Regions from separate parts of the Ochrobactrum sp. Marseille-Q0166 genome, predicted to be linked through region 1. Evidence: riboswitches for the same ligand, from Rfam matches in the RefSeq annotation. Region 1 holds a riboswitch; each other region holds the start of a gene.
What was found. A riboswitch is a leader RNA that binds a small molecule or an ion and turns the genes downstream of it on or off. The one in region 1 is predicted to bind cobalamin.
Positions count from the first base shown of each region.

Region 2: another riboswitch for cobalamin. It lies ahead of nrdH (glutaredoxin-like protein NrdH); the one in region 1 lies ahead of metE (5-methyltetrahydropteroyltriglutamate--homocysteine S-methyltransferase).
Region 3: another riboswitch for cobalamin. It lies ahead of H5024_RS18095 (ABC transporter substrate-binding protein); the one in region 1 lies ahead of metE (5-methyltetrahydropteroyltriglutamate--homocysteine S-methyltransferase).
Region 4: another riboswitch for cobalamin. It lies ahead of H5024_RS06140 (CbtB domain-containing protein); the one in region 1 lies ahead of metE (5-methyltetrahydropteroyltriglutamate--homocysteine S-methyltransferase).

Region 1 is NZ_JACJUO010000002.1:375,945-383,247, forward strand. Features, by position in the region: tRNA gene H5024_RS12885 (tRNA-Gln) at 100-174, opposite strand; gene H5024_RS12890 (glycosyltransferase family 4 protein) at 388-1,395, shown strand; gene H5024_RS12895 (nucleoside-diphosphate sugar epimerase/dehydratase) at 1,382-3,250, opposite strand; cobalamin riboswitch at 3,614-3,869, shown strand; gene metE (5-methyltetrahydropteroyltriglutamate--homocysteine S-methyltransferase) at 3,961-6,291, shown strand; gene H5024_RS12905 (DUF922 domain-containing Zn-dependent protease) at 6,325-6,912, opposite strand; gene H5024_RS12910 (metalloregulator ArsR/SmtB family transcription factor) at 7,059-7,303, shown strand, end outside.
Region 2 is NZ_JACJUO010000002.1:173,748-181,050, forward strand. Features, by position in the region: gene H5024_RS11985 (M20 family metallopeptidase) at 1-461, opposite strand, end outside; gene nrdF (class 1b ribonucleoside-diphosphate reductase subunit beta) at 825-1,814, opposite strand; gene nrdE (class 1b ribonucleoside-diphosphate reductase subunit alpha) at 1,830-3,950, opposite strand; gene nrdI (class Ib ribonucleoside-diphosphate reductase assembly flavoprotein NrdI) at 4,028-4,447, opposite strand; gene nrdH (glutaredoxin-like protein NrdH) at 4,473-4,694, opposite strand; cobalamin riboswitch at 5,085-5,301, opposite strand; gene H5024_RS12010 (iron-containing alcohol dehydrogenase) at 5,928-7,097, shown strand; gene H5024_RS12015 (hypothetical protein) at 7,190-7,303, shown strand, end outside.
Region 3 is NZ_JACJUO010000002.1:1,464,230-1,471,532, reverse strand. Features, by position in the region: gene H5024_RS18115 (hypothetical protein) at 122-280, shown strand; gene H5024_RS18110 (tripartite tricarboxylate transporter permease) at 436-1,980, opposite strand; gene H5024_RS18105 (tripartite tricarboxylate transporter TctB family protein) at 1,992-2,489, opposite strand; gene H5024_RS18100 (tripartite tricarboxylate transporter substrate binding protein) at 2,486-3,436, opposite strand; cobalamin riboswitch at 3,664-3,901, shown strand; gene H5024_RS18095 (ABC transporter substrate-binding protein) at 4,085-5,095, shown strand; gene H5024_RS18090 (iron ABC transporter permease) at 5,119-6,147, shown strand; gene H5024_RS18085 (ABC transporter ATP-binding protein) at 6,144-6,938, shown strand; gene H5024_RS18080 (pseudoazurin) at 6,950-7,303, shown strand, end outside.
Region 4 is NZ_JACJUO010000001.1:1,296,518-1,303,820, reverse strand. Features, by position in the region: gene cobN (cobaltochelatase subunit CobN) at 1-763, opposite strand, end outside; gene cobW (cobalamin biosynthesis protein CobW) at 763-1,815, opposite strand; gene cobU (bifunctional adenosylcobinamide kinase/adenosylcobinamide-phosphate guanylyltransferase) at 1,820-2,365, opposite strand; gene H5024_RS06145 (CbtA family protein) at 2,371-3,093, opposite strand; gene H5024_RS06140 (CbtB domain-containing protein) at 3,177-3,365, opposite strand; cobalamin riboswitch at 3,417-3,652, opposite strand; gene H5024_RS06135 (phosphatase PAP2 family protein) at 3,674-4,435, opposite strand; gene H5024_RS06130 (cobyric acid synthase) at 4,626-6,077, opposite strand; gene H5024_RS06125 (isobutyryl-CoA dehydrogenase) at 6,262-7,303, shown strand, end outside.

The sequences.
Region 1 (7,303 bases):
AGACGACGGCATATTGCTGCTATTTGACCCGCCAATCCATGAAAATAATATTTTTAATTTTAGTCCAAACATACGGATTTACTAGGTAAGAAAATATTGTGGCTGGGGCGCCTGGATTCGAACCAGGGAATGCCGGTACCAAAAACCGGTGCCTTACCGCTTGGCTACGCCCCAACAAAAATCAGATCAGAGTGATCGATAGCGCGGGCTTATAACCTCTCTCCGTACGGAGCGCAATCGTCTATTACAAATTCTGTTAAGCTTTACACACCTGGGGATAACTCTACGTAAAGGCGTTAAAGACATAACGCTGTCAAACCCATAATGCTTTGCGTTCTCTATCAAAACTGATATTTGATATAAACAGTATTTTTCTCGGTTGTCGCAATGTTCCTGCTGCTCGTTTCATTTCTTGCAAGCGCCATTCTTTGCGGCGTTGGTCTTTATATCCTTGCAAATCTTTTACCCAAGAGCTTTCTTGCAGCGGGCTTCAATGCGCGTTCAAACCACAGCATAGCGGCGCGGCAAATCGGGGGTCTCGCGGTCATCCCCGGAATATTGACTTCTCTCTTGATGTTCGGAACCGATCTCGGGTTAACTATTGAACTTGTTTTGTGCCTCTCTGGCGCATCTTTATTGCTCTGGGTAGTCGGCGCACTTGATGACCGGTTCGACCTTTCCGTTTCGATACGGTTTGGATCTCAACTCCTTGCAGCTGGCCTCGTCATCTACGGATTAGGCCCGGACTTTCGGCTTCTGGCAGAGATTTTTCCACATTGGTTGGAAATTACTTTTATGGTCATTACACTTGTTGCTGCTATCAATATAACCAATTTCATGGATGGTCTGGACTGGATGACATGCGTCGGGATCGGCATCCCGATGGCAGGATTAGCATTACTGACCATATTTCAGCTCAGTGGCCTGGACAGCGGTACACTAGGAGCAATTATCGCAGGCGCTCTTTGCGGCTTCGCAATCTTTAACCGCCCTCCTGCCAATATTTTTCTGGGAGACTCCGGCAGCTTCCCGCTCGGCTTGATAACAGGTACCGCGCTTCTTCTGCTGGCAAAAGGAACCCATATCTCTGTCGCGCTTATTCTGCCGCTATATTATATTTTAGACACGGTAACGACGATGGTTTTACGTGCAGCGCATGGTGAAAACATTCTCAAAGCACATTCTAAACACGCCTACCAGCTTGCCAAACGATCTGGATGGAGCGTAACCAAAATCGTGGGGCATGTAGCAGTCATGAATTTAATTTTGATTGCATGCGCTACGGCAATCCTAGAGTTTAATCATATGCTCTCACAAATGATATTTCTGCTTGTAGCATTCGTGTTAGTATTATTACTTTTGTTAGATTTTCGTGGTCATTTTAGGAAGCTATGACACTAAATAAAATTTTGCGTACAGCACTTACATCTTCAGTCGCCATAGCTGATCGCAATGCATCTAAGCTCGCCGGAACATCCACATCGCCCTTATTGCCTTTAGGCGCCCGCATTATTTTGGGATGGCGCGTGCTTTGTGCATGAGAAGGATCATAGAAGAGCTCTTCAAACATTTTCTCGCCTGCACGAACACCCGTCACTTCGATCGCGATATCACCGTCTGGAGTTTCCGGGTTGCGGACAGTTAACCCGGCGAGCATAATCATATTTTCAGCCAGATCCCGAACCTTAACGGGTTCACCCATTTCAAGAAGCACGGTATCACCAGTTTGCGCAATTCCGCCCGACTGCACGATAAGTTCCGCAGCTTCCTTGATCGACATAAAATATCGCGTCATATCTTCATGCGTTAATGTTACCGGCCCTCCCTGAGCAATTTGCTCACGGAAAAGAGGAACTACAGAACCATTCGAACCTAAAACATTTCCAAATCGAACTGAGTAGAAAAGCTTTGACTGACCGGCAGTTTCAGCCAGCAAACCGTGGTAATAAACAATCAGCTCTGCCCAGCGTTTTGTAGCTCCCATCACATTGGTTGGCCGCACAGCTTTATCTGACGAGATCAGAACCATACGCTTCACATTCGTCGCCAAAGATGCAGCCGCAACATTCACGGTGCCAAAAACATTATTATGGATACCGACCAATGGGTTCTGTTCAACGAGCGGAACGTGCTTGTAAGCTGCGCAATGATAGACCGTGTCTACATTGTGCGCGCGAATAGCTTTTTCAACGCACTTTCGATCCGTCACGGACCCAAGAACAGGAATGACAGGGCAACTTGCAACTTGGCGTAACTGGCGCTCTATCTGATAAAGTGCAAATTCACTGCACTCAAAGAGAACGATACAAGCAGGATTCCATTGCGCAATCGTTTGGCACAAATGACTTCCGATAGAGCCTCCTGCACCAGTAATCATGATACTTCGGCCTTCTACCACTTCACGCAGCAGATCGACGTCAGGTGGAACCGGAGAGCGCCCAAGAAGGTCATCGATCTCTATATTGCGAAGCGCACTGACGAGATATTTTCCTGCCGTTAAATCGGCAATAGGCGGAAGAATACGTGTACTGACCGGAAGTCGCCCAAGAAGACGAGCCAAGGTTTGCCGTTGTTTCTGATCAAGGCCCGGTTCGGATATAACGACTTGCTTAACCCCAAAATTTTCAATCAGCGCCGGAATATTGTCAATGCCATACACCCGTAAACCAACGATATCCATTCCGTTGAGTTCGCCCGCGGGATCGATAAAGCCTATGACCTGCGTATCGCTGTGGCTTCTCAAAGCGGCCGCAAGTTGTCTCCCAGGTTCACCAACTCCGATAATCAGTGCGGTACTGGAATATGCTTTCGCCATCTCGGCGCTGCGCAAAAGCCATTTCGCGCCAAACCTGCTTGCAGAAATAAGGACGGTACTCAACAACCAATATAAAAGCGGAACCGAACGAGGCAAACCAGCTCCGCCATAAGATTCCATAAGAAAAACCAGCGCCACCCAGAAAAGTGCTGCAATTGCCGTGGCCTGAAAGATTGGCCAGATCGCACGTTCAGCCAAATAACGAATGATCGCACGATAGAGACCAAATCGAATAAAAACAGGAACAGCCAATACCGGCGCTATGGCGATCAGAAAAATTTGGGTTGGCGTTGGTATAAACACAAAACCCAAGCGCATAACAAAGGCCAGATAAGCGCTGAGTAATAGCAACAAACAATCGCTCACGAGCAAGATTATCTGCTTACCAAAGCGCGGCAATAATGCCAGTTTTTGCCAAGGCGACCTAAAACTCATACGAATATACCTAGCCCTCTCAAGGCGCATATCCCAAAAATCAGTTATGAAAATTGGGCTGCATTAAACTTTTTTATCGCGATATCAAACGGCTAATAACAACACCCAAACATAAAACGCTTTCAATAGCTGCACCGATATCATGAGTCTTTGAGCGGGACTACATCAATTGAAATTTCAGGCACTTACAAACATTATGTCGCACCTCTTTATTGTAATATTTAATTAAATTGATCTTTTATCAATTGCTATTGCGCTTTTCTTCGAGCTTATCATTTTCAAAGGATGGAACTAGCCATCTCCAGCTATTATAAAGATATAAACATTTCTTTATGCCACATTGACAATTGATGATGCTTCATTCAGACTGAATTGCGTTATGGTTCTTTCGTCAGACTCTCGACGGAAGCTAAGAGGGAAACCGGTGCGCTAAAAACAATACCGGTGCTGCCCCCGCAACTGTAAGCGGCGAGCCCTGATCCATCATGCCACTGGAATGAAAGTTCCGGGAAGGCGGATCAGAGCGCATCCCGAAAACTGTAAAAGGTCTTCGGATAAAGATGCGCTCCAAGGCGCTGACCCGCGAGCCAGGAGACCTGCCATGACAGATAACGTCAACGGGCGGGGTGTCCCGGAATGTCGCAAAGCGGGCGTTCAGCCTATGCTCTTTTGCGTCTCCAACCCCGCCGCCTATATCGGGGTCTATAGATATGTCACGAACAACACTTTCCACCGCCACATTGGGCGTGCCGCGCATTGGGCGTCATCGCGAACTGAAATTCGCTCTTGAAGCCTTCTGGTCCGGGAAATCTTCCGAAGCGGAACTTCTCGCAAATGCAAGGGCCCTACGCGCCGCCAACTGGACCGAACAGCGCGACCGCGGTATTACAAAAATTCCGTCCAACGATTTCTCGCTTTACGACCATGTGCTCGATACTGCCGTGATGGTGGGGGCGATCCCTGCGCGCTATGGCTGGTCAGGCGGCGATGTAACGCTTCAAACCTATTTCGCCATGGCGCGCGGTCGTGAAGGCCAAGCACATGGTGATTGCGGCTGCACCCATCCGCAAGAAGGCGTGACCGCGCTGGAAATGACCAAATGGTTTGATACCAACTATCATTACATGGTGCCAGAACTGACCGATGATCAGAGCTTCGCACTTTCGTCACGGAAGCCGGTGGAGCATTTTCTTGAGGCAAAAGCGCTGGGTATCCACACGCGTCCGGTCATTCTCGGGCCGGTGACCTTTCTTAAGCTGGCAAAATCGACCGCAGCGGGTTTCAATCCGATAGCGCTGCTGCCGAAACTGCTGCCTGTTTACGAAACACTGCTGGAGGAACTGGCGGCAGCCGGAGCAGACTGGGTGCAAATTGACGAGCCATCGCTGGTTCTGGATCTCATTCCCAATGAACGTGCTGCGTTTGAACTCGCCTATCAGCGTTTGAGCGCCGCAAGCCCGGTCAAAATCCTGATTGCCAGTTATTTTGGAGAACTCGGCAACAATCTTGAGACCGCACTTGCGCTACCGGTGGCGGGCTTGCATGTCGATCTTGTGCGCGGGGCAGAACAGCTTGCGGAAGTTGAAAACAAAGCACGCAAAGATCAGGTGCTTTCGCTCGGCGTCATCGACGGTCGCAATATCTGGCGTGCCGATCTCAGCACGATCACCGATCGTATTCAGCCTGTCATCGACAAGCGCGGGTTGGAGAAAATCGAAATCGCACCGTCCTGTTCGCTCCTGCATGTGCCGATTGATCTGGAGCTTGAAACAACCCTTGATGAAGAGCTGAAAAGCTGGCTCGCATTCGCAGCGCAGAAGATCGACGAGCTTTCCATCGTCGGACGCGCACTGGCATCCGGCAAAAGCACTGTTCTTTCTGAACTCAAAGCAGCCAGCGACGCGCTCGGCAGCAGAGCCCGATCACCCCGCGTGCATAATGCAGCCGTTAAACAGCGGATTGCGAATATCACCGAGGCGCAGAAAAGCCGCCAGAGTGCTTTTGCAAAACGTCAGAAATTGCAAAATGCAAAGCTTGACCTTCCCGCCTTCCCAACCACCACAATCGGCTCTTTTCCGCAGACGCCGGAAGTGCGCAAAGCCCGCGCGGCACACATCAAGGGCGAGATCAGCAACGCGCAATATGAAGGTTTTATTCAGCGGGAGACCGAAGTCGCTATCCGCTGGCAGGAAGAAATTGGTCTCGATGTGCTCGTTCATGGCGAGTTTGAACGCAACGACATGGTGCAATATTTCGGCGAGCAGCTTGCGGGCTTTGCTTTCACCAAGCACGCATGGGTGCAAAGCTATGGCTCACGCTATGTCCGTCCGCCCATCATTTTCGGCGATGTTTCGCGTCCGGAACCGATGACGGTGGCATGGTGGAAATATGCACAATCGCTGACCGACAAGCCGGTCAAGGGCATGTTGACGGGGCCGGTCACGATCCTCAACTGGTCATTCGTCCGCGACGACATCCCGCGCTCGGCAAGCTGCCGTCAGATTGCGCTCGCCATTCGTGACGAGGTACACGATCTTGAAGTTGCAGGCGCCGCCATGATCCAGATTGATGAGGCGGCACTGCGAGAAGGTCTGCCGCTGCGCCGTTCCGACTGGGCGCATTATCTTGACTGGGCCGTCGAATGTTTTCGCCTCTGCTCCACCGGCGTTGCCGATCAAACGCAGATCCACACCCACATGTGTTATTCGGAATTCAACGACATCATCGCGGCAATTGCCAATATGGATGCCGATGTGATTTCGATTGAAACCTCGCGCTCACGCATGGAACTGCTCGAGGCCTTCAAGACCTTCAAATATCCCAACGAAATCGGGCCAGGCGTTTACGACATCCATTCGCCGCGCGTTCCGAATGTCGATGAGATGGCCGATCTCCTGCAGCTTGCCCGCAGGCAGCTTTCTGATGCGCAACTATGGGTCAATCCCGATTGCGGCCTCAAAACCCGCAAATGGGATGAGGTTCGCCCTGCCCTCATCAACATGGTGACAGCAGCGAAAGCGCTTCGCGCTGAACGAGCTTAGTAATGCAAGCCTGCGCCGGAAGTCCGGCGTAGGCTACCCTCCGTTCACAAGCGCCAGAATAAGCTGTTCAACATTGCCGCCCGACCCCATTTCAACACGGTCGAAGTCACGGCCCTGCTGACGCTGAACGGCGACCAGCGCATTGATACGGTTAATCAGTTCGCGGCGCATTTTCTGGCATTTCGGATCGTTGGGGATGGAAAGCCCAACCGTTGTGCGGACAATCTCGCGCGTCATGTCCTTGGCTGTTTCACCGTGCACAAGTTCATGCTTATAGATGCCATCATAAAAGCGTTCCCAGTTTTCTTTTACTGGGGAGGAAAGCTTCTGTGAGGGCTTCGGCAGCGTATAGGTGATCTTCAGTTTTGGCTTTGCCGAGACAATCGTGCAGCCATTGTTGGAATTGTCGAATTTGCGATCCCAGGTCAGCACAAAGGTGGTGTGCGCAATCACACGGGACTTTCCGGCCTTCGGGCCACGCTCACCGATGGATTCATAGAGCTGTGGACCGGTTCGACCGGTTATCGCGTATGGCTTTATAATTTCAACGGCTTTCCAGTCGTCTTCTGCATGGGCGAGGCCTGAAAACAGAAAACCGAAAACGACACTCAACACAGCTATTCGCACGACGGCTCCAGGATCAGGTCGGTAAAATCACGGCGTGTAAGCTACAATATGACGGCGATAATCAGAAGCCCTTTCAGCGAGGATGATGACCATATCGTACGATATTGACAAAATATTCATATTTTCGTATATATGAAGATATGAAGGATACTGACCCAATCGACGCAGGACTGACGTCCCATTCCGCCGACAAGGCAAGTGATTTTCTCAAGGCAATCGCCAACAATCACCGGCTTATGATTCTGTGTCGGCTGACTTGTGGTGAGAGGTCGGTGGGGCAGCTTGCCGAAATGCTTGGCCTGCGTGACTCCACCGTTTCGCAGCATCTGGCCCTGCTGCGTCGCGATGGCATTATTGCCGGGCGGCGTGATGGACAAACGATCTG
Region 2 (7,303 bases), 200 kb from region 1:
ATAAAGCCCTTGGCCGATCCGCCCTCTTCCGCAGGGCAACCATAATAACGGACACGCCCCTTGATGCCATTGGCTTCGAGATATTCCTTCACTGCAGCAGCTGCCAGAAGGGAACCCGAACCAAGCAAATTATGGCCACAACCATGCCCGTTGCCGCCCGCTTCAATCGGCTGCTCTTGCGCTACTCCGGCAAGCTGACTCAACCCTGGAAGGGCATCGAATTCGCCCAGAATGGCAATGACCGGGCCTTCTTCACCCGCCTCGCCCATCACTGCCGTGGGCAGGCCTGCAATCCCACGCTCAACACGGAAGCCTTCGGCTTCAAGCTGTGCTGCATGTGCAGCGCTCGATTTATATTCTTCGTAATTGGTTTCAGGATTATCCCAAACCATATCGCTAAGATCGAAATATGCAGCACTCTTGGAGTCGACAATATCCCAGATGTCGTGATGGTTTTTCAACGTGGTTCTACCGCTTGCGGCTGATGTTTCAAAATTTGCGGGAGAAAGAAGCAGTTCAAGGACAGCAAAACAACCATGGTTGAATTCGCGTTTCGCCAGTTTTTATGGCTGAAACATCATGGTCTGAATTCCGTCAAAGAAGAGAACGCTCCTCCCGAGCTGTACCTAGAGGTACTCTAAACTAGTGGCAACCGATATAAGTGAAATTGTTCAAAAAACACTGCAAAACAGTCATTTTGAACAAAATTAACATTCAATTTGATAAGTGATGGCTTTTATATCCTGATCAAGGTTGCACGCCGCCACTCAAAAGGCCGCGCGAGTGAAAACCAGCACGGCCCTAAATCATTTTGCGATGTGTGATCAGAAGTCCCAGTCTTCGTCTTCCGTCGCGACAGCCTTGCCAATTACATAAGAGGAACCCGAGCCTGAGAAAAAGTCGTGGTTCTCGTCGGCATTGGGCGAAAGCGCCGAAAGGATCGCCGGGTTGACCTTGCAGGCTTCCGCCGGGAACAGGGCTTCATAGCCAAGGTTCATCAGAGCCTTGTTTGCATTGTAATGCAGGAATTTCTTCACGTCTTCGGTCAGACCAACGCCATCATAAAGCGCTTCGGTATAACGCACCTCATTATCGTAAAGCTCGAGCAACAGATCGAAGGCAAAATCCTTGATCTCCTGCTTTTTGGTCTCATCAAGTTTTTCAAGCGCACGCTGATACTTATAGCCGATATAATAACCATGAACGGCTTCATCGCGGATGATAAGGCGGATGAGGTCAGCCGTGTTGGTGAGCTTGGCACGGCTCGACCAGTACATCGGCAGATAGAAGCCCGAATAGAACAGGAAGCTTTCCAGGAACACGCTGGCAATCTTCTTCTTGAGCGGATCTTCAGCGTTATAATTCTCAAGGATCAGCTGCGACTTCCTTTGCAGGAATTCGTTTTCTTCCGACCAGCGATAGGCATCATCCACATCAGGCGTCAGACACAGCGTCGAGAAGATCGACGAATAAGACCGCGCATGAACCGCTTCCATGAAGGAAATGTTCGACAGAACCGCTTCTTCATGCGGGGTGGAAGCATCCTCCATCAGTGTCACAGCACCGACAGCATTCTGGATCGTATCCAAAAGTGTCAGGCCTGTGAACACGCGGATAGTGAGCTGCTTTTCTTCCGCTTTCAGCGTTTCCCACGATTGGATATCGTTGGACAGCGGTACTTTTTCCGGTAGCCAGAAATTGCCAGTCAAGCGGTTCCAGACTTCAAGGTCCTTGTCGTCTTCGATCCGGTTCCAGTTGATGGCGCGCACGACAGCCGGCTTTTTCGTATTGTTGTTTTTAAACTGCATGTTCATTTGTCTCGATCCTGATCAAAGAGCGCAAGAGACGCAGCCTTCAACCTGCGTACCTTCGAGCGCCATCTGGCGCAGGCGGATGTAGTAAATCGTCTTGATACCCTTCTTCCAGGCGTAAATCTGGGCCTTATTGATATCGCGCGTGGTGGCGGTATCGCGGAAGAACAGTGTCAGTGACAGCCCCTGATCGACATGCTGCGTTGCCGCTGCATAGGTGTCGATGATCTTTTCCGGGCCAATCTCGTAGGCATCCTGATAATATTCAAGATTATCATTCGTCATAAAGGCAGCCGGGTAGTAAACACGGCCAATCTTGCCCTCTTTACGGATTTCGATCTTGGAAACAATCGGATGGATCGAAGAGGTCGAATGGTTGATGTAGGAAATCGAGCCAGTCGGCGGCACGGCCTGAAGGTTCTGATTATAAAGGCCGCCTTCCATCACGGATTTTTTCAGTTCCTGCCAATCTTCCTGCGTCGGGATCGCAATACCGGCGTTCTCAAAAATCTCGCGAACTTTCTCCGTCGCAGGTTCCCAGACCTTATCGGTATATTTGTCGAAATATTCACCGGTCGCGTATTTCGACTTTTCAAAGCCCTTAAACGAAGTCCCCTGTTCAATCGCGATACGATTGGAAGCACGAACCGCGTGGTAGGCCACCGTGTAGAAATACATATTGGTGAAATCGACGCCTTCTTCCGAACCATAGAAAATGCGCTCGCGAGCGAGATAGCCGTGCAGATTCATCTGACCGAGGCCGATCGCATGGCTTTCATCATTACCGCGCGCAACCGAAGGAACCGAGCCGATATGGCTCATGTCTGCAACGGCCGTCAGGGCACGGATCGAAGTTTCGATGGTCTTGCCAAAATCCGGGCTATCCATGGCTGCCGCAATATTGAGCGAACCGAGGTTACAGGAAATATCCTTGCCAAGATATTTATAAGACAAATCATCATTGAAAATGCTGGCTTCGCTCACCTGAAGGATTTCCGAGCAGAGATTGCTCATGGTAATGCGGCCATCGATCGGATTGGCACGGTTCACCGTGTCTTCAAACATGATGTAAGGATAGCCGGATTCAAACTGGATTTCCGCCAGTACCTGAAAGAAGTCGCGCGCGTTGATCTTCTTCTTGCGGATACGGCCATCATCAACCATTTCGCGGTATTTTTCGGTGATCGAAATCTCGGTCATCGGCACGCCATAAACGCGTTCAACGTCATACGGCGAGAAGAGGTACATATCCTCATCATTTCTGGCGAGTTCGAATGTGATGTCAGGGATCACAACGCCAAGCGACAGCGTCTTGATGCGGATTTTTTCATCTGCATTTTCGCGCTTGGTATCGAGGAAGCGCATGATATCAGGGTGATGAGCGTGCAGATAAACCGCACCCGCACCCTGACGCGCACCAAGCTGGTTGGCGTAGGAGAACGAATCCTCAAGCAGCTTCATCACCGGAATGATACCCGACGACTGGTTCTGGATCTGTTTGATCGGCGCGCCGGATTCACGAATATTAGTGAGGCTGAGTGCCACACCACCACCGCGCTTTGAAAGCTGCAAGGCAGAATTGATGGAGCGACCAATCGATTCCATATTGTCTTCAACGCGCAACAGGAAACATGAGACAAGTTCCCCGCGCTGCTTTTTGCCTGCGTTGAGAAAGGTCGGCGTTGCCGGTTGATACCGGCCCGCAATGATTTCATCGACCATTTCGCGTGCGTGCTGTTCATTGCCACGCGCAAGCGCAAGCGCAACCATGCAGACGCGGTCTTCGTAGCGCTCGAGATAGCGCTTACCGTCGAAGGTTTTCAGCGTATAGCTGGTGTAATATTTGAACGCGCCGAGGAAGGTCGGAAAGCGGAATTTCTTGTCATAGGCATGATCGAAAAGATCGCGCACGAAATTGAAGGAATATTGATCCAGCACTTCCTGTTCGTAATAGCCTTCATCGACCAGATAATCGAGCTTCTCACGCAGATTGTGGAAGAACACCGTATTCTGGTTGACGTGTTGCAGGAAATATTGCTGTGCCGCCTGACGGTCGCGATGCAGCTGAATCTTGCCTTCGTCGTCATAAAGGTTCAGCATTGCATTCAATGCATGATAATCGAGCGACGTTTCTGTCAGCTTCTGCGACTTCGCTGACGACGCGGCGCCGGAGTGATCCTGCTTTTCGGAAGCAGCCAGTGTCTCGCGCTCACGGGTCAAGGTTGTGTCTGCCGTGTCCAAAATCGTTCCATCCCGTCTTTAACATTGCCAATGTCTTCGTCGGTTCCCAGAAGCTCGAAGCGATAAAGATAGGGAACCTGACATTTGGCAGAAATGATGTTGCCTGCGAGGCCGAAGGCCTCACCGAAATTACTGTTTCCTGCAGCAATCACGCCGCGAATGAAGGACCGATTATTCGCATCATTGAGAAAGCGAATGACCGGCTTGGGAACAGCGCCTTTTGCACCCCCGCCGCCATAGGTTGGGGTCACAAGCACAAAAGGCTCGTTGACCTGCAACAGGCCAGTATTGTCTTCGTAGCTTTCCAGCGGAATGCGCTTTGAGCGCATCCCCAGACGCATCACAAAGCGATGCGTGTTTTCCGAGCGACTGGAAAAATAGACGATCTGACCCATAACAAACCCCGGCAGCAGTTGGGGCTTATGTGAGCGAGCTGATCATATCTGGACGGAATCCTGCCCAATGGGATTCACCGGCAACAACAACCGGAACCTGACGATAACCGAGACCCTGAACAAGATCGTAAGCATCGGCATCGGCGGAAATGTCGATAACATCATATTCAATGCCCTGGCGGTCGAGTGCGCGGGTGGTTGCTGTGCACTGGACGCAGGCTGGCTTGCTATAGACGGTGACGTTCATTTTTTCCTCACTGGGGATGGGTTGGGATGGGCTGCGAACTGGGATAAGACGCAAAAACGCTCACGCATTGCGAAATGCGCGTGACAAGAGACGACAACTAAAAGGCAACTCGCTCTAGAGCGCGTTTCGATCTGATTGAATCAGATCCACGCTCTAAACTCCTTTACTTTAAGCATAATTTTATCGACCATCGTTTCACTCCGACAGGACTTATGCTCCAAGCGAACATTCTGTACAGCCCGTAAAGGGCGGGCCAGAACTGGCCAATTTTGAATTACTAATCGACACGCTTTTCACCCCGAAGCTTTTGAGGGGATATTCGGGGCGGCAAAAGAAATGGCAGAACAATTCTGCCGGAATTCCATTACGCACCAACCGGACACCCCGCCCGTTGACGTTCACGTTCAAGGCAGGTCTCCTGGCTCACGGCTCTGCGTTCGCACCCGTCTTCCCGGCATAGGCCAGTGACATCTGGATTTGAACTCGCCGCTTACAGTTGCGGGGGCAGCTACGGCTTAACAATATCCACCATGGACATAGCGCACCGTATTCCCATCTTCGCTTTCAATTCTCACGAATCGTAAGAACCTTGAACACAAGATATGGTATCTGAAGTTAAAAAATCTTCAATGGATAGATGCTTCAAAATTTTTTAATGTTGGCTTTCTTAGGACTGACCTGTGAATAGCAGGGATATTTACCTGATCTGTCCACAGGCAAGCAGAGAACCGCTCACCAGATGCATTCTGTTGGCGGGATTCGCAGCGTTAGGAAATCCATCAATTGTGCTTTCACACAATATATAGTGTGGCTCTATATAGTGTGGCTCTTCATTTTTAAGCAAATTGAGCACACAGCAACATTCAGGAATAAAATTTCACCTTAAACGCCGCCCGAAAAATCTCGTCAACAAGATCAATGACTTGCTCCAAAATTCAACAGATCAAACAGTTGAACCGATTAAAATCGTCGATGTCCGCCGAAGGGATAATTTGACAGCGAGGCTTCATATCCTGTATCGATCTGGAAAATCCTGAACGTTGTTCAGCATATTGAACAATTAGGAAGAGATCCTCCCAAGCATCTCTTCGGACGACCGATGCACCGGCAGCATCGGGAAACTGCCGGTCTGGCTTTCCTCTACGCGAAAGCCAGACCGCTTTAAACCCAGTGTCTCGATGCCGGCGAGGAATGAGAGACCTCGGCTCTGGGTAAATATGAATAAGGGTGGAAATGATGACTGTAGCTATCAAGCCATTTTCGTTCGACACGGTCGGCTCAATGCTTGTCGAGTGGGGGGCTGCAAAGCGTCTCGGCGAAATTCTGGGCGAACGTTTCTCTGAACGAAAAATTCTCATCGTAACAGACAAGGGCCTGCACAAGGCAGGTGTTCTCAATGAAGCACTTGCTTCACTTGAAAAAGCAGGATTTGGCGTCAGCATTTTTGATTCTGTTGTCGCCGATCCGCCGGAATCGGTTCTGTTTGAATGCGTCGATCAGGCCAAAGCAGCCGGTTGCGACATCGTATTGGGCCTCGGCGGCGGTTCCTCGATGGATATTGCCAAGCTTGCTGCGGTGCTTATCATCTCCGAGCAGCAACTCTCAGAGCTTTATGGCATTGGCAAAGTACAGGGCACGCGCCTGCCGCTGATCCAGATCCCCACCACCGCTGGCACCGGATCGGAAGTGACCAACATCACGATTCTGACCACCGGCGAAACCACCAAGATGGGTGTTGTTTCCCGCCAGCTTTACGCAGATTTCGTCATTCTGGATGCAGAGCTGACCTGCGGTCTGCCAGCGCTTCACACAGCAGCCACCGGCATTGATGCTATGGTTCACGCCATCGAAGCCTATACCAGCCGCATCAAGAAAAATCCGCTTTCCGACGCTTTCGCGCGTGAAGCGCTGAAGCTCTTGTCCGCCAATCTGGTTGCAGCTTGCGAAAACGGCAAAGACCGCCACGCCCGCGAAGCGATGCTGCTTGGCGCAAACTATGCCGGCCAGGCCTTCTCGAACGCGCCGGTTGGTGCCGTTCACGCATTGGCCTATCCGCTCGGTGGCCACTATCATGTACCACATGGTCTCTCCAACGCCCTGATGCTCGGGCCGGTTCTGCGTTTCAACATGGCCGGCGCTGCGGAACTTTATGCAGAGCTTGCAGACCTGCTGCTTGGCAAAGCAGAAGGCACAACAGAACAACGGTCAGCAGCTTTCGTTGATTATATGGAAGACCTGATGAACCGCTCTGGCGCACCACGCCGCCTGCGCGACGTTGACGTCACCGAAGAAAGCCTCGAAACGCTTGCCCGCGATGCGATGCTTCAGACACGTCTTCTGGGTAATAACCCTGTTGATGTTACGGAAGCTGACGCACTGGCGCTTTATCGCGAAGCATTCTGATCCATCAATGACAATTTAAAAACAGTTCCCGGAAGGACTGGCCCAAGCCGCCACCCTTCCGGAGGTTTGTTTTGTCCTTTCGGAGTAACATCTTGAGCACTGAACGCATCGACGGTCAGGAGCAGCCATATTGGCCTGCCGGACCGTTCAAAATTCGTCTGCCTTTTATTCACTACAAATTCGAATGGCCTGACTATTGTCAGGGC
Region 3 (7,303 bases), 1.1 Mb from region 1:
GAAAAATATCGGTATTTGCAGTTTCTGCATGGCTCTTATGCAAAGGCATCACTTCAAATAGAAGTTGTGAAACACCATCTCAAGCGGGCGGACCAATAAGATGTCCGCGATGGAGATGAAAATGTTTGCCCGCTTTAATAATCGTTTCGGTCGTGCTTTTGCGCAATTTGGTAGTGCTGTTTGTGCGTCAGGTGCTCTGCGTGTTGGCCATCAGCCAATGGCAAAAGACCTTGAGACGCTCGGCATTGACGTGGCTCAGTTCCGCAAGATCCTCGACTAAGTTTACAGTTTTTTATTGAAGTAAAGCCCTGGTTTTCCGGGGCTTTTTGCTTTTGGAGTGCATCGAGAAAAGTGCCGAGCATTTTTCGGAACAAGATGCACTTAAAAACAAAGGGATAGAGCACCTCCAATGACTCAATTAAAACAGAAAATGCTCTAGTCTTCGTCAGTCGCCATTTGCTTGAGCAAATCGCCTTTGCCACGCCGCCGCATAATCATGGGTATAATCACAGCAGCAATTGCCAGTGCGATCAATGTTATCGATACCCATGAATTTATGAGTGTCATCGGGTTACCCTGACTTATCTGCAATGCTTGACGCAGACTTTTCTCTGCCATGGGTCCGAGGATCAGGCCCACAACAACCGGCGCGATCGGGTATGAGAAGCGGCGGAGCACATAGCCAAGCAAACCGAAAGCCAGAAGCAGACCCAGTTCAAACGATACAGGAATACCGAATAGGATCGATGTCGATGCGTTGGCACCGATAGTGCCAAGGGTCGCGAAGACCAGAATGCCAGCATAAAGCCAGTGGCGCGGTATGGTGAGCATCTTTACCCACAGGCCAATCAGCGGCAGGTTCAGCACCAACAGCATCAGATTGGCGACTAAAAGACTTGCGACGAGCCCCCAAACGAGAGGTGCGTTGGTGACAAAAAGCAATGGTCCCGGCTGCAAGCCGAATTGTTGAAAACCAGCCAGCATGATTGCAGCTGTTGCGGTGGTTGGAAGGCCAAGTGTCAGCAGTGGTACGAGTGTACCCGCAGCCGATGCGTTGTTGGCGGCTTCTGGCCCTGCAACGCCTTCAATCGCGCCTTTCCCAAACTCTTCCGGATGTTTGGAGAACTGGCGTTCTGCCGAATAAGACAGGAAGCTTGAAACGTCCGCACCGCCCGCTGGCATGGCCCCAATCGGGAAGCCAATTGCCGTTCCGCGCAGCCATGGCATCCACGAGCGCTTCCAGTCATTCTTGGTCATCCAGACCGAGCCTTTGACGGCGATCACTTCGTCGTCGGGACTAAGCTTCTTCGAAACCACCGCCAAGGTCTCACCGATAGCAAACAGCGCTACCGCAAGAGTGGTAACATTGATCCCATCAAGCAGGTTCGGTGTGCCCATGACGAGACGCGCTTGTCCGGTCAGCTGATCGATGCCGATAAGACCAAGCGTCAACCCGATGAAAAGCGAAGTGAGACCGCGCAGCGTTGAATCGCCAAAAGCCGCCGAGACGGTCATGAAAGCGAGCAGCATCAGCGCGAAATATTCCGAAGGACCGAAGGAGAGAGCGAATTTCACCACCCAAGGAGCGACGAATGCGAGAGCAAGCGTGGCAATCAGACCAGCGATAAACGAGCCGATTGCGGCCGTTGCTAGGGCTGGTCCGCCGCGTCCCGCTCGGGCCATTTTATTGCCCTCCAATGCCGTGACGATGGAAGCGCTTTCTCCGGGCGTATTTAAGAGGATCGAGGTTGTCGATCCACCATACATGCCGCCATAATAAATACCGGCAAACATGATCAGAGATCCGGCAGGGTCGAGTTTATAGGTGACGGGCAGGAGCAACGCCACTGTAAGTGCTGGGCCGATGCCCGGTAGCACGCCAACAGCCGTACCAAGTGTTACGCCAATTAGCGCATAAATGAGGTTCGCCGGTTCAAGTGCTACCAGAAGACCACTCGCGAGGAGATTGACTGTATCCATGATCTTTCGCCTTAAACGAATTGTTCAAGCCAGCCCGAAGGCAGCGAAAGCTGCAGGCCGCGCGCAAAAATGAACCAGATGATGAATGCAAAGACGATACCGACAGGCACGCTTATCCAGAATTTGCGATAGCCGAATCCGCGCGCCGTTGCTGCAAAAAGCAAGCCCGTTGCGATTGAAAATCCCATGGTTTTCATGGTCAGCATCTGAACGACCAGACCACCGACAATCCACGCCATGGGCGCAATTTCCTGATGCTCGCGTTCGGGAAACTCGCCCTTCAAAGCGCTGACGACTGTCCAAATTGACAACATGAACAGCCCGGCCGCAATAATATAAGGCACGGTTTTAGGCCCTACGGGTGAGTAGGACAGCACATTGTTGCCATAGGCGGTGGACCATGCAATTGCAATGGCAACGGCAGCAAGGATAAAGGCTATGACAAGAGCGGCGTAGTCAGGCGCCGTTCCAGCGGAACGGCGCTCTCCATGCTGTTCAGATCCTGTCATTTGACGAGACCGATTTCCTTGAGGATCGTTTCAGTGGAAGCAACATCTTTCTTGAGCTGCTCTTTGAAAGCATCGCCCGCAAGATAGGTGTCGGCCCAGCCCTTATCCTTGAGAGCCTTCTGCCAGGATTCCGATTTCACCATCTTTTCGATGTCTGCGTTGATTGCAGCTTCCTGTTCAGCAGTGATTGCCGGTGCAGCACCAACCATGCGCCAGTTCTGGATTGAAACGTCGACGCCCCCTTCCTTGAAGGTTGGAGCATCAATGCCCTCCACGCGTTCATCACTGGAAATTCCGATCACGCGGAGCGTACCAGCCTTGATTTGCGGGTCGAACTCGCCATAACCGGAAATGCCAACTGTCACCTGATTGCCGAGAATAGCAGCAAGTGCTTCGCCACCACCTGAAAAGGCGATATAATTGACTTTCGTTGGGTCAACACCTGCGGCCTTGGCAAAAAGGCCAGCAGTGATGTGATCCGTACCGCCTGCCGAGCCACCGCCCCAGGAAACGGAGCCTGGATCAGTCTTGAGCTTGGCGACAAGATCGCCGAGGTTCTGAATGTCGGACGATGCCGGTACAACGATGGCTTCATATTCACCGGTGAGACGGGCAATTGGCGTAATCGCGTCAAGATTGACCGGTGAATTGTTGGTCAAAATCGCGCCGACCATGACATAACCACCAACGATAAGCTGGCTTGGGTCGCCTTTGTTCTGGTTGACGAACTGTGCCAGACCGATTGTGCCGCCAGCGCCCGGAACGTTAATGACCTGAACACTGCCGGAAATCTTTTCGTCCTGGAGTACGTTCTGCATGGTGCGCGCTGTCTGATCCCAGCCGCCGCCCGGTGCCGCTGGAGCCAATACCTTATAGTCCGCCGCCCAGGTTGCACCCGTCATTGCAAGCGCTGCCACCGACGAAATGGCCAGAATCCATTTACGCATAAATCCTCCATTAATGCACTTAGCGTGCATTTTTCTGCTGTCTTTTGGACAGCTCTCCTCAAAAAAACTCTGCTTCCCAAGCAGAGCTTCCCGATTTGAAGACTACAGCAGGGATTTACAATATGCCAGCGCCGGACTGTTTAAGATCCGAAGTATTAGCTTAAAGTCTAACCAATTTTTTATAATGGATTTAGGTGTTCCTGTCGCTTGACCGCCTCAGGTTCAACACGTAATAGGGTTGCGACGGTTCCCCGACCGAGAGTGAAGGGGATTAATAGGGAACACGGTGAGGACGACCCAAAAGGGACCGAGACCGTGGCTGCCCCCGCAACTGTAAGCGGATTGCCGTTCATCCTCGTGACGCATCAAGCGTCATGCCACTGAGCCTATTCAAAAAGCTCGGGAAGGCAGGTGGACGGCGGATATTCGTGAGCCAGGAGACCTGCCGTCTAACGTTGTCCATTGTCACGGGCGGGGATGCCCGGAGCAGGAGTTGGTTATGACAGCTTTTAGCGTCGCAAGACGTCGCTTTTCCTCGTCATTCATATCCCCGGATATGTCCGTCTTCTTCACGCGCCGGATCGCTTCCGCTGTTTGATACGGCTTTCTCACATCATTTCGGGGATTAAAATGAAGTTTATCGGCAAGATGCCGTTTGGCGCACTCGTAGGCGCGGCCACCCTTATTGCAACCGGCTTTTCCGCTCAGGCAGCAGAAACGCAGTATCCGCTGACGCTCAAGAACTGTGCACGGGACGTGACTTTCAAGCATGCTCCAGAGCGCGCTGTGGCAGTTGGTCAGAGCAGTGCAGAGATTTTGTATCTTCTGGGACTTGGCGACAAGATGGTCGGCACTGCTTTGTGGGTCGGACCGGTTCTTAAAGGTTATGAAGAAGCCAATGCCAAGGTAAAGCGCCTTGCCGATAATGATCCGAGCTTCGAGAGCATTCTGGCCGAAAAACCGGACCTCGTTGCCAATCAGTTCCAATGGCAGATTGGACCGGAAGGTGTTGTAGCAAAAGCCGAACAGTTCGAAGAACTGGGCGTTCCCGTTTACACGTCACCAGCCGATTGCATTGGAAAAGACAATTCGGATGGGGGGGATGGCGTGCGTCATGACGCTTTCACGATGGATCAGGTCTATCAGGAAATTGAAGAACTGGCGCAGATTTTCAACGTACAAGACCGTGGTGCTCAGGTCGTGGCTGATCTGAAAGCGCGTGAAGAAGCAGCACGCAAGAAGATCGCATCGGGCGATGGCAAACTTTCTGCTGTTGTCTGGTTCTCCAGTGCAGAGCTTGACATTGATCCTTATGTTGCAGGCAAGAATGGTGCTCCGGCCTACATCCTGAAAACGCTTGGGATCAACAATATCATCGACAGTGAAGAAGAATGGCCGACCGTTGGCTGGGAAACCATCGCCAAGGCAAATCCGACAATGATCATTGCGGGTGCAATGGATCGTCGTCGTTTCCCTGCGGATGATGTGGCGGTGAAGCGTGAATTCCTGAAGACGGATCCGGTTGCAAGCTTGATGCCAGCCGTCAAGGAGGGCTACGTCTTCGATATGGATGCGCAGGCGATGAACCCGACCATCCGCACTATCGAAGGCATTGAAACGCTGGCGGACGCCATTGCAGCTTCGGGTCTCAACAAGTGACAATACGCACGGCCACAGCCGGGATTTTAGTATCAAGAGGCAGTCGTTCCAGAACATTTTTTGCTGTTCTGGCGCTTATCCTGCTACTTGGAGCGCTGTGGCTGGGCGCTGCCATTGGCGAGACGTCCATTCCTCTCGATGTGGTGGCGAAAACAATCGCCAACCGCGTCTGGCATGCTGGCTACCCGATAGCTCCCATCGATGAAGGCATTGTATGGAGCTATCGTCTCAGCCGTGCCGTGGTCGCCGCTTGCTGCGGAGCCGCACTCGCTATTTCCGGGGTTGTTCTGCAGTCGCTGCTGCGCAACTCGCTGGCTGACCCCTACATTCTCGGCATTTCCGCTGGGGCCTCAACGGGGGCGGTCGGTGTTGCTATCCTTGGTGTTGGCGCTGGTATGCTTTCAATGTCAGTGGGTGCTTTCTTTGGCGCGATTATCGCTTTCTCGCTTATCGCTTTGCTCGCTGTAAGGGCGGGTAGGGGCAACAGTTCGATAATTCTTGCTGGTATTGCGGGCTCCCAACTATTCAATGCGATGACCTCCTTCATCGTAACGAAATCGGCGAATGCGGAACAGGCGCGCGGTATAATGTTCTGGCTTTTGGGCAATCTTTCTGGTGTCCGATGGAGCGATGTAACCTTGGCCTTACCTGCCTGCCTCATCGGGCTTGCGATTTGCTTGTGGCACGCGCGTGCACTTGATGCTTTCACCTTTGGGTCGGAATCAGCTGCATCGCTGGGTATTCCAGTGCGTCGCGTCTATGCTGTGCTAATTGGCGTCAGTGCGATGATGACGGCAGCCATGGTTTCAATTGTCGGTTCCATCGGCTTTATCGGTCTGGTCATTCCGCATGCTGCTCGCATGGTCGTTGGTGTTCGTCACGGGCGGTTGTTACCTGCGTCAGCTCTCATCGGGGCGATTTTCATGATCATTGCCGATATTCTTTCGCGTACCATCATTCCCGGACAGGTTCTGCCAATCGGCGTTATTACCGCTTTGTTCGGCGCTCCCGCCTTTGCATTTCTGCTTGGACAAAGGAGGGCGCAGTCATGATGCTTTCAACCCAGAGTGTGGGCTGGTCGGCGGGCGGAGTGGACATCCTTCGCGACGTATCGCTTGGCGTCAAAGAAGGTGAGTTTCTTGGCATTATTGGACCGAACGGCTCAGGCAAAACCAGCTTTCTTTCACTCTTGTCCGGTGTACGTCGGTGCCATTCGGGCGAAGTAAAGCTTTGTGGGACACCGATCCAGAAACTCAATCGCCGCGAGATTGCCCGCAAGCTGGCACTGGTTGAGCAACAGGCAGCCACGACTGATCGCATTACCGCGAGGCAGGCTGTGGAGTTGGGACGAACACCTTATCTCGGTGCACTGTCGCCGTGGTCTTCCACGGATGATGCAATCGTTGATCACGCGCTGGCCAATGTCGATATGACACATTTGGCTGAGCGTTACTGGCACACGCTTTCAGGCGGTGAACGCCAGCGTGTGCATATCGCACGTGCGCTCGCACAGGAGCCGCAAATCCTGTTGCTGGATGAACCTACAAACCATCTTGATATCGGCCATCAGATCGGGCTTCTCGATCTGGTCCGACGCCAGAAACTGACCGTTGTGGCTGCACTGCATGATCTCAATCACGCGGCCATGTTTTGTGACCGAATAGCAGTCATGAACCAGGGGCGGCTTGTCGCGCTTGGGACGCCACGTGAAGTACTGCGGGCCGAATGTATCCGTAACGTTTTCCGTGTCGAGGTCGATGTTGAATATCATGGCGTTGATGGCTGCCATATTCGTTATCGGGCACCTGGCCAGCCCAAACTTGAGTTAAAACAATCCGCATAAACATGATTGGTATGACGATGTGCAAACGATTTTTCCTGGCCGTCGCGTTGACGGTTGCTTCTGCATTTCCAGCTTTAGCTGAAATGTTTGAAGTCAAGATGATGAACCGTGGTGAAAAAGGCTCAATGGTTTTCGAGCCGGATTTCTTGAAGTTAGCACCGGGCGATAAAGTGAAATTCATTGCGACCCACAAGAGCCATAACGCAGCGACGGTTGATGGGATGGTTCCAGAGGGGCATCCGGGCTTTAAGGGCAAGATAAACGAAGAGATCGAAGTGACTTTTGATCAGGCGGGCTTTTACGGCATCAAATGTTCACCACACTATGGCATGGGTATGGTGATGCTAATTAAAGTGGGTGATGTA
Region 4 (7,303 bases), on a different contig from region 1:
CAAACACGCCATCGACAACCGCTGCTGAAAGCCGATCCTTGAGGCTGGAAACAAAGATCGGAAGCGGATTCAAGCCTTTGGCCAGCAATGCATTAACGAGTGCTTCAACCGGCTGTGTCTGCCCACTTTGCACCAGCGCACGATAAAAAATGATTGTTGCAACAGGCGCATCAGCGTCCTGCCATTTTTGGCGAATCAGATCGAGAGCTGGCGTCGCCATATTCGGCCACCACAGCCCAGCTTTCAGAAGCGGTGCCGCCTCTTCCGGCTTATCGCTTTCATCAATTAGTGCACAACAATAATCGAGAAAGCGGGACGTATTGGCAGCCCCGCCCTCGATCAGATATTGCCACAATGCGTCTCGCTCCTGAGCAGAAACGGTCGAAAAGCGTTCAAGTCCATAATCGGGCTTATCATCACCCGGAAGCACAGCAATCTTTATGCCGTGCGAAACTGCACAGGCATGAAGCGCCTCAAGCCCATAAGGCCAATAGGTCTCGCCACCGATAATCCTCACCACAATAAGCTTCGCATGCTGTGCCGTACGCTCAATATAAGCGTCAACCGACATAGGATGTGTAAGGCTCAGAAAATTAGCGAGCCGGAGACTTGGTCCTTCTTCCACAAGCTTATAGGCCTGTGAGAGACTGGCCAGCTCCGTATCGGCAGCGGAAAGGAACACTATATCACCCGGCGTCTGGCCGAGATCGACGGCCTCATTGCCGTCGCTTATCGTTCCTTTCTGGGCAAGCAATAAGTGCATTACGAAACGGCGTCTTTCACGGCTTTGGTGATTGCCTGTTCATCGATCTCATGAAGACCAATAACGACAAGACGCGTATTGCGCACTTCATCCTTGCCCCACGGGCGGTCGAAATAATGCTCAATACGTGGACCAACAGCCTGCACCACCAGACGCATCGGCTTTCCCGGCACATCCACAAAACCCTTGAGGCGCAGTACATCGTGCTCCGCAATCACAGCCTTGAGCTTCTCGGTAAATGCCTTAGGATCAGCAACCGATCCGGCTTCAACAACAAAGCTTTCGAACTCATCGTGATCATGCTCATGGCCATCAGCATGATGGATTTCATGATGCGACTTGCGATTGGCAATATCGTCTTCCGTACCTACACCAAGACCGAGCAGAACATCCGCACCAAGCTTGCCGAAGCTTGCGGGCACCATGTTGACGCGTCGTGTTGAGCGCTCAGCCACATCGGCCTTCACGCTGTCGAGTTTCGACGGATCAACCAGATCGGCCTTGTTCAAAACGATAAGGTCAGCCGCATGAATCTGATCCTCAAAAAGTTCCTCTAAAGGGCTTTCATGATCAAGGGAATCGTCCGCCGCGCGCTGCGCATCCACCTTATCGTGATCATCCGCAAAACGACCTTCAGCAACGGCAGCGGCATCGATAACCGTCACAACGCCATCGACTGTTACCTGCGTCTTGATTTCAGGCCAGTTGAAAGCTGCGACCAGCGGCTGTGGCAGCGCCAGACCGGAGGTTTCGATAACGATATGATCTGGGCGGTCTGCGCGGTCGAGAAGTTTGGTCATGGTCGGAATGAAATCATCAGCAACAGTGCAACAGATGCAACCATTGTTGAGTTCGATCACGTCTTCCTCACGGCAGCTTTCAATACCACAGCCTTTCAGAATTCCACCATCGACGCCCAGATCGCCAAACTCATTGATGATGAGTGCGATGCGCTTGCCATTGGCGTTTTCCAGCAGATTGCGGATCATCGTTGTCTTTCCGGAACCTAAGAAGCCGGTGATTACAGTTGCTGGAATCTTTTGTCCCTGCATCGAATTATCCCTTCATTTTGAGCGGCAGACCTGCCGCCATGAAATAAACTTCATCCGCTACTGATGCGACCGCCTGATGCAAAAAACCGGCATGATCGCGAAAATCCCGCGCCATCCGGTTTTCCGGCACAATGCCTAGCCCAACTTCGTTGGAAACGAATACAACCGGACCTGAAAGCCTAGGCAATGCTGTTACCAGTGTCTCAGTTTCAGCAGCGATATTCTGCTCTGCCATCATCAGATTGGTGATCCATAGCGTCAGGCAATCGACCAGCACAAAACGGTCACTACCTGCGTGTTTTTCAAGCGCCCCAACAAGGTCGAGTGGTTCTTCCACCGTCTGCCATTCGCCGCCACGACGGTCGCGGTGAATGGAAATACGACTTTCCATTTCCTCGTCGAATGCGCGCCCTGTAGCGAGATAGACTGGTTGAAGTCCTAGATCTTTCGATGTGCCTTCAACCAGTTTTTCTGCATAAGACGATTTACCAGAACGGGCTCCGCCAAGAACGAACGTGATTTTTGCATTTTCATTTCGGGGCGGAGCCATGCTTATCAGCCTTCGATTTCCGACTTTGCATAAGCCTGAATGAACCAGCCCAGCGCAAGACCGATCAAGGCCCACATGAACAGATTTGTTGCAAGCGATGCGACAGCATATTGCGAAGCAAGCAGCGACGGGATTGGCGATGTAATGTCTTCAGGATGCGGCGCACCATAAAGATGCGGTGCAATAATGAGCACAAGTCCGAGAATTTTGGAAACGATCTCACCACGCAAAACCATCAGATAAATGCCGACACCGCTCAACACCACGGTCGAAAGCCACCAAAGCTGACGTTGCGCAAGATCGGCGGCAGGCATTGCAGGCAGCTCCGGCGAAAGCCCCAGAGCTGGCAGGAAAGCGACTGCAAAGAAACCGGCCATACCCCAGAGAATACCGTTCTGCGGCGTAATTCGCCGGCCGAGAAAAAGCGCAACGCCACCCAAAAGAAGAGCAAACCCTGCACCGGCTACGAGATTGGCAAGCAATGTATTGCCGAAACGACCAAACGGCAGTTCTGCCCCGGCCTCTTCTTCACTTTCACTGGCTTCCGCCGCGGCATGATCGTGCGGTGCAGCCACTTCGGCATCACCATGGCTATGACCACCACCAGCGTCTTCATAAGTTTCCGCCTGAATGATCAGCGGAACAGTTTTTAAATACATAGCAGGCGTGACCAGAAGCCCTGCCAAAAGGCCCGCAGCAAGCGTAGCCAACAAATATCGGATCAACATTTCATTCCCTCAACAGCAATTTCGCTCCGATGGCCGTCCACCATCAAGCGACGCTCATTTCCTGTTTCTAAAAGCCAAACGGCTTAGTGGCAGGGAAACCCATATGAATGGCGCGTGTCGTGCGCTGAATCGTGCAGCGTATCGGAATGGGCGAGACCAACGCCGTAAATCAGAAACGCACCAAGGAGCAGCGAAACGACAGCGGTGCCAAGACGCGTTGCGAGTGGCAGAGCTAATGTGTTGGGAATAGAATTTTGGGTACGCGCAGCCATGACAACCTCCGTGCAGGCAGCAGGGAAAAACCTCCCATCGGGTGCGGACAAAATGTCCTTCACGCAACAGGCAGGTCTCCTGGCTCACGGGTCGTAGGGTTTGAAGCCGCCTTCCCAGAAACTTTCCGCTTCCAGTGGCTGCCGGTTAACCGGCTTGCATCATCCCTCTCCGCTCTACAGTCGCGGGGTCGGCTGCGATAAAGACGCCCGGATTGGGTCCGTCCGTCGCATTCCCTTTTTGTATCGCCGGGATTCGTCCCGGGAAAACCTGTTGTGTAAATCGACACTAGGCTTTCGCCAATGCGGCGTCAATCAGCCTTGGCGTAAAGCCGCCGGCGCAGCCCTGCGCCCTTATTTCTCACCCATTGATCAATCGTATCAGCATTACGCAAAATTCTCGGCCACAGCCAAAGCATCACGCCGAGAATCAATGTCCATGCAATGACAATGTCGGATAGAAAATGAGCGCCCATAAAAACCCGATTGAACGAGATAAGCACCAGTAACGGCACAAATACTGCCGCCACACCTGCGCGATAGCGGGCTGGCAAAAGGATCAACAATGGAAGCATTGCCGCAGCCGACGCGGCCTCTCCAGAGGGAAACGAACAACTATGCCGACACATGCCTGCGAGTTGCCATGCTGGCGTAAAATCCATCAGACCACCAAATTCGATCAGATTTCTCGGCCTCGCCCGACCGATGATAAGGTTAACAGTCTGAACGAGTAACCCCGGCCCCAGCGCGAAGGTCAGTGTGATAAAAAGAAGCTTGTGCGGCGCTATACGAACTAGAGGCTGGTGCCAAAGCATATAAAGCATCAAAAGCACCACCAACAACCCAAGAATATACCATACGCTGAGCCGATGAAATTCCCTCAGAGCGATCCAGTAAGGGTGTTGAGATGCAGGAAACACACCGGACGCAAAGAGATGCCGCGATACCGCGAGATCAACTTGCGGGAAAAGAATAAAAAAGCCACTGGCAACAATGAACAGATATAAAAAATTTCGCTCCCAACGAAGGGAGTAATATTCGAAACCAGGGCCAGGCGATGCCGCAATACGCATAAAACACCTATGGAAATATAAATAATAAAATCCGCGGTGAATTGACTAAAAAATATAGTTCAAAAGTTGTCTTTAATTAGGAAAAAAATAGGCATCTATACTTAAATTATAAAATAATAAAAATTACATAGCAATTTATTGTAAGTAATTTTAAAAATATTATAAAAATGAAAGAAATTGAAAACTGCCGTTAAACAAGGGCGAACAAACCATCAATATCCAGACAGTTTTCCAAACCTTCAGCGAGTTCATCAAGCGCCGCCTCAATACTAGCACGATAGTTTTCACCAGAACTGCTCACTCCAAGGCTTGCCAGAAAATGCCGCCGGAATTCATCTGACGCAAAAACGCCGTGCAGATAAGTCCCCGTAATACGGCCATTCACTGAAACAGCGCCGTCATAGTGATCGCCGATCAGCGAAAAGGCGCGGCAAGCATCCGGGCCACTGGTGCGCCCAATATGAATCTCATAGCCATCAAGCGAGGCATTATGAAGCTCTGAGCTAGCCACAACATTCCGCACGACTTTCTCCGGTTCCATGACCGTTTCAACGTCAAGCAGTCTCAACCCTTCAATGTCGCGCACCTGCCCCTCAATGCCATCAGGATCACTTATCCGATTGCCAAGCATTTGGAACCCGCCACAAATACCAAGTACATGCCCGCCGCGCCGCACATGAAGCTGCAAATCGCGCTCCCAGCCGTTTTCGCGAAATGCAATCAGATCGGCAATCGTCGATTTTGTTCCCGGCAAAACTACAAGCCCAGCATCATGCGGCAATGGCTGCCCGGGTGGAACCATGACGACCTCAACTTGGCTTTCTGCTTTCAGCGGATCGAGATCGTCGAAATTCGAAATACGTGGCAACATGGGAACCGCCACTTTCAACGCTTTGGCATCTCCGCGCGTCGCTCGTTCTAGAACAACCGAATCTTCTGCAGGAAGTCGCGATACGGCTTTCAGCCATGGGACGACCCCAAAGGAACGCCAGCCCGTAAAGCGAGAAATCGCTTCCAGACCATCATCAAACAGCGAAACATCACCACGAAACTTGTTGATCAGAAAACCGCGCACCATGGCGCGATCTTCTTCGTGCAAAATGGTGTGCGTGCCGACCAGCGACGCAATCACTCCACCACGATCAATATCACCTACTAAGACCACCGGCACATTTGCACGCGTGGCAAAGCCCATATTGGCAATATCGCCGGCGCGCAGGTTGATTTCCGCGGGCGACCCCGCTCCTTCAATCAGCACCAGATCGGCTCCTTCGCTGACAATGCCGAAGGATTCCATCACAGCCGCCATCAGTTGCGGCTTTAACTGCTGGTAATAGCGTCCACGCGCTTCGCCGCGCACTTTTCCTTGCACAACGATCTGACTGCCCATGTCAGTTTGCGGTTTCAGCAGGACAGGGTTCATATGAACCGATGAAGGCACGCCGCAAGCCAGAGCCTGAAGCCATTGCGCGCGCCCAATCTCTCCGCCATCATCGCTGACGGCTGCATTGTTCGACATGTTCTGCGGTTTGAATGGCCGGACTTTCAACCCGCGATTGCGTGCGACCCGGCAAAGTCCCGCAACAAGCACGCTTTTGCCGACATCTGAACCCGTTCCTTGAAACATGATTGCGCGTGTCATACGAGCTTGCCTATCCCAAGTTTAAGCGACTGGCAATCGCCAGTGATTGCGGCAACCTTATATGCAAAAATGCGCATCAGTTTATTACAAAAGTAAGCAACATTATTCCAATGGAGCGTTGGCAGCCACGCGCCATTGTGATCTAGTCGCATCAGGAGGGTGCGGTGCTCATAGGGAGGAAACCATGGATACTGCCGACCAGAACCAGTTCGAACTGAACGAAGATCAACTCGCCATTCAAGATATGGCACGCGGCTTCGCATCGGATTTTGTTGCGCCTCATGCGCTGCGATGGGATCGCGACAAGCATTTCCCGATTGACGTCATAAAGGAAACCGGCCCGCTCGGTATGGGCGGCATTTATGTTCGCGAAGACGTAGGTGGTTCCGCACTCAAGCGCTCGGATGCGGTCCTTATTTTTGAGGCAATCGCCGAGGCCTGCCCTGCTTTCTCGGCCTTTATTTCCATCCACAACATGGCCGCATGGATGATCGATACGTTTGGCGATGAAATCCAACGACATTGTTTTCTGCCAAAACTCACGTCGATGGAATGGCTTGCAAGCTATTGTCTGACTGAACCGGGATCAGGTTCTGATGCAGCCGCACTTCGCACCCGCGCAGAGCGTGATGGCGATCATTATCTGCTTAATGGCACAAAGCAGTTCATTTCCGGTGCAGGTGCCACCGATCTTTATGTAACAATGGTGCGTACCGGCGAGGACGGCCCGAAAGGAATATCCGCCATCATTGTGCCGAAAGATGCACCCGGCCTGTCCTTTGGTTCCAATGAACACAAGATGGGCTGGAACATGCAACCCACCCGCACGGTAATTTTCGACAATTGCCGCGTGCCTGTCACCAACCGTCTTGGGGACGAGGGCACAGGTTTCCGAATAGCCATGGCCGGCCTTGATGGTGGACGATTGAACATCGCCGCCTGCTCATTGGGTGGAGCACAATCGGCGCTCAATAAAGCTTTGGAATACACAGGCCAACGCAAGGCCTTCGGCCAGACGATTGACCGATTTCAGGCGTTGCAGTTCCGCCTTGCTGATATGGAGACCGAGCTTTCGGCCGCACGACAGCTTCTCTATACGGCCGCAAGCAAGCTTGACCGCAAAACACATGATGCAGGCAAGTGGTCAGCAATGGCCAAACGCTTTGTAACCGATATCGGGTTTAACGTTACTAACGACGCGCTGCAGCTTCTAGGCGGTTATGGCT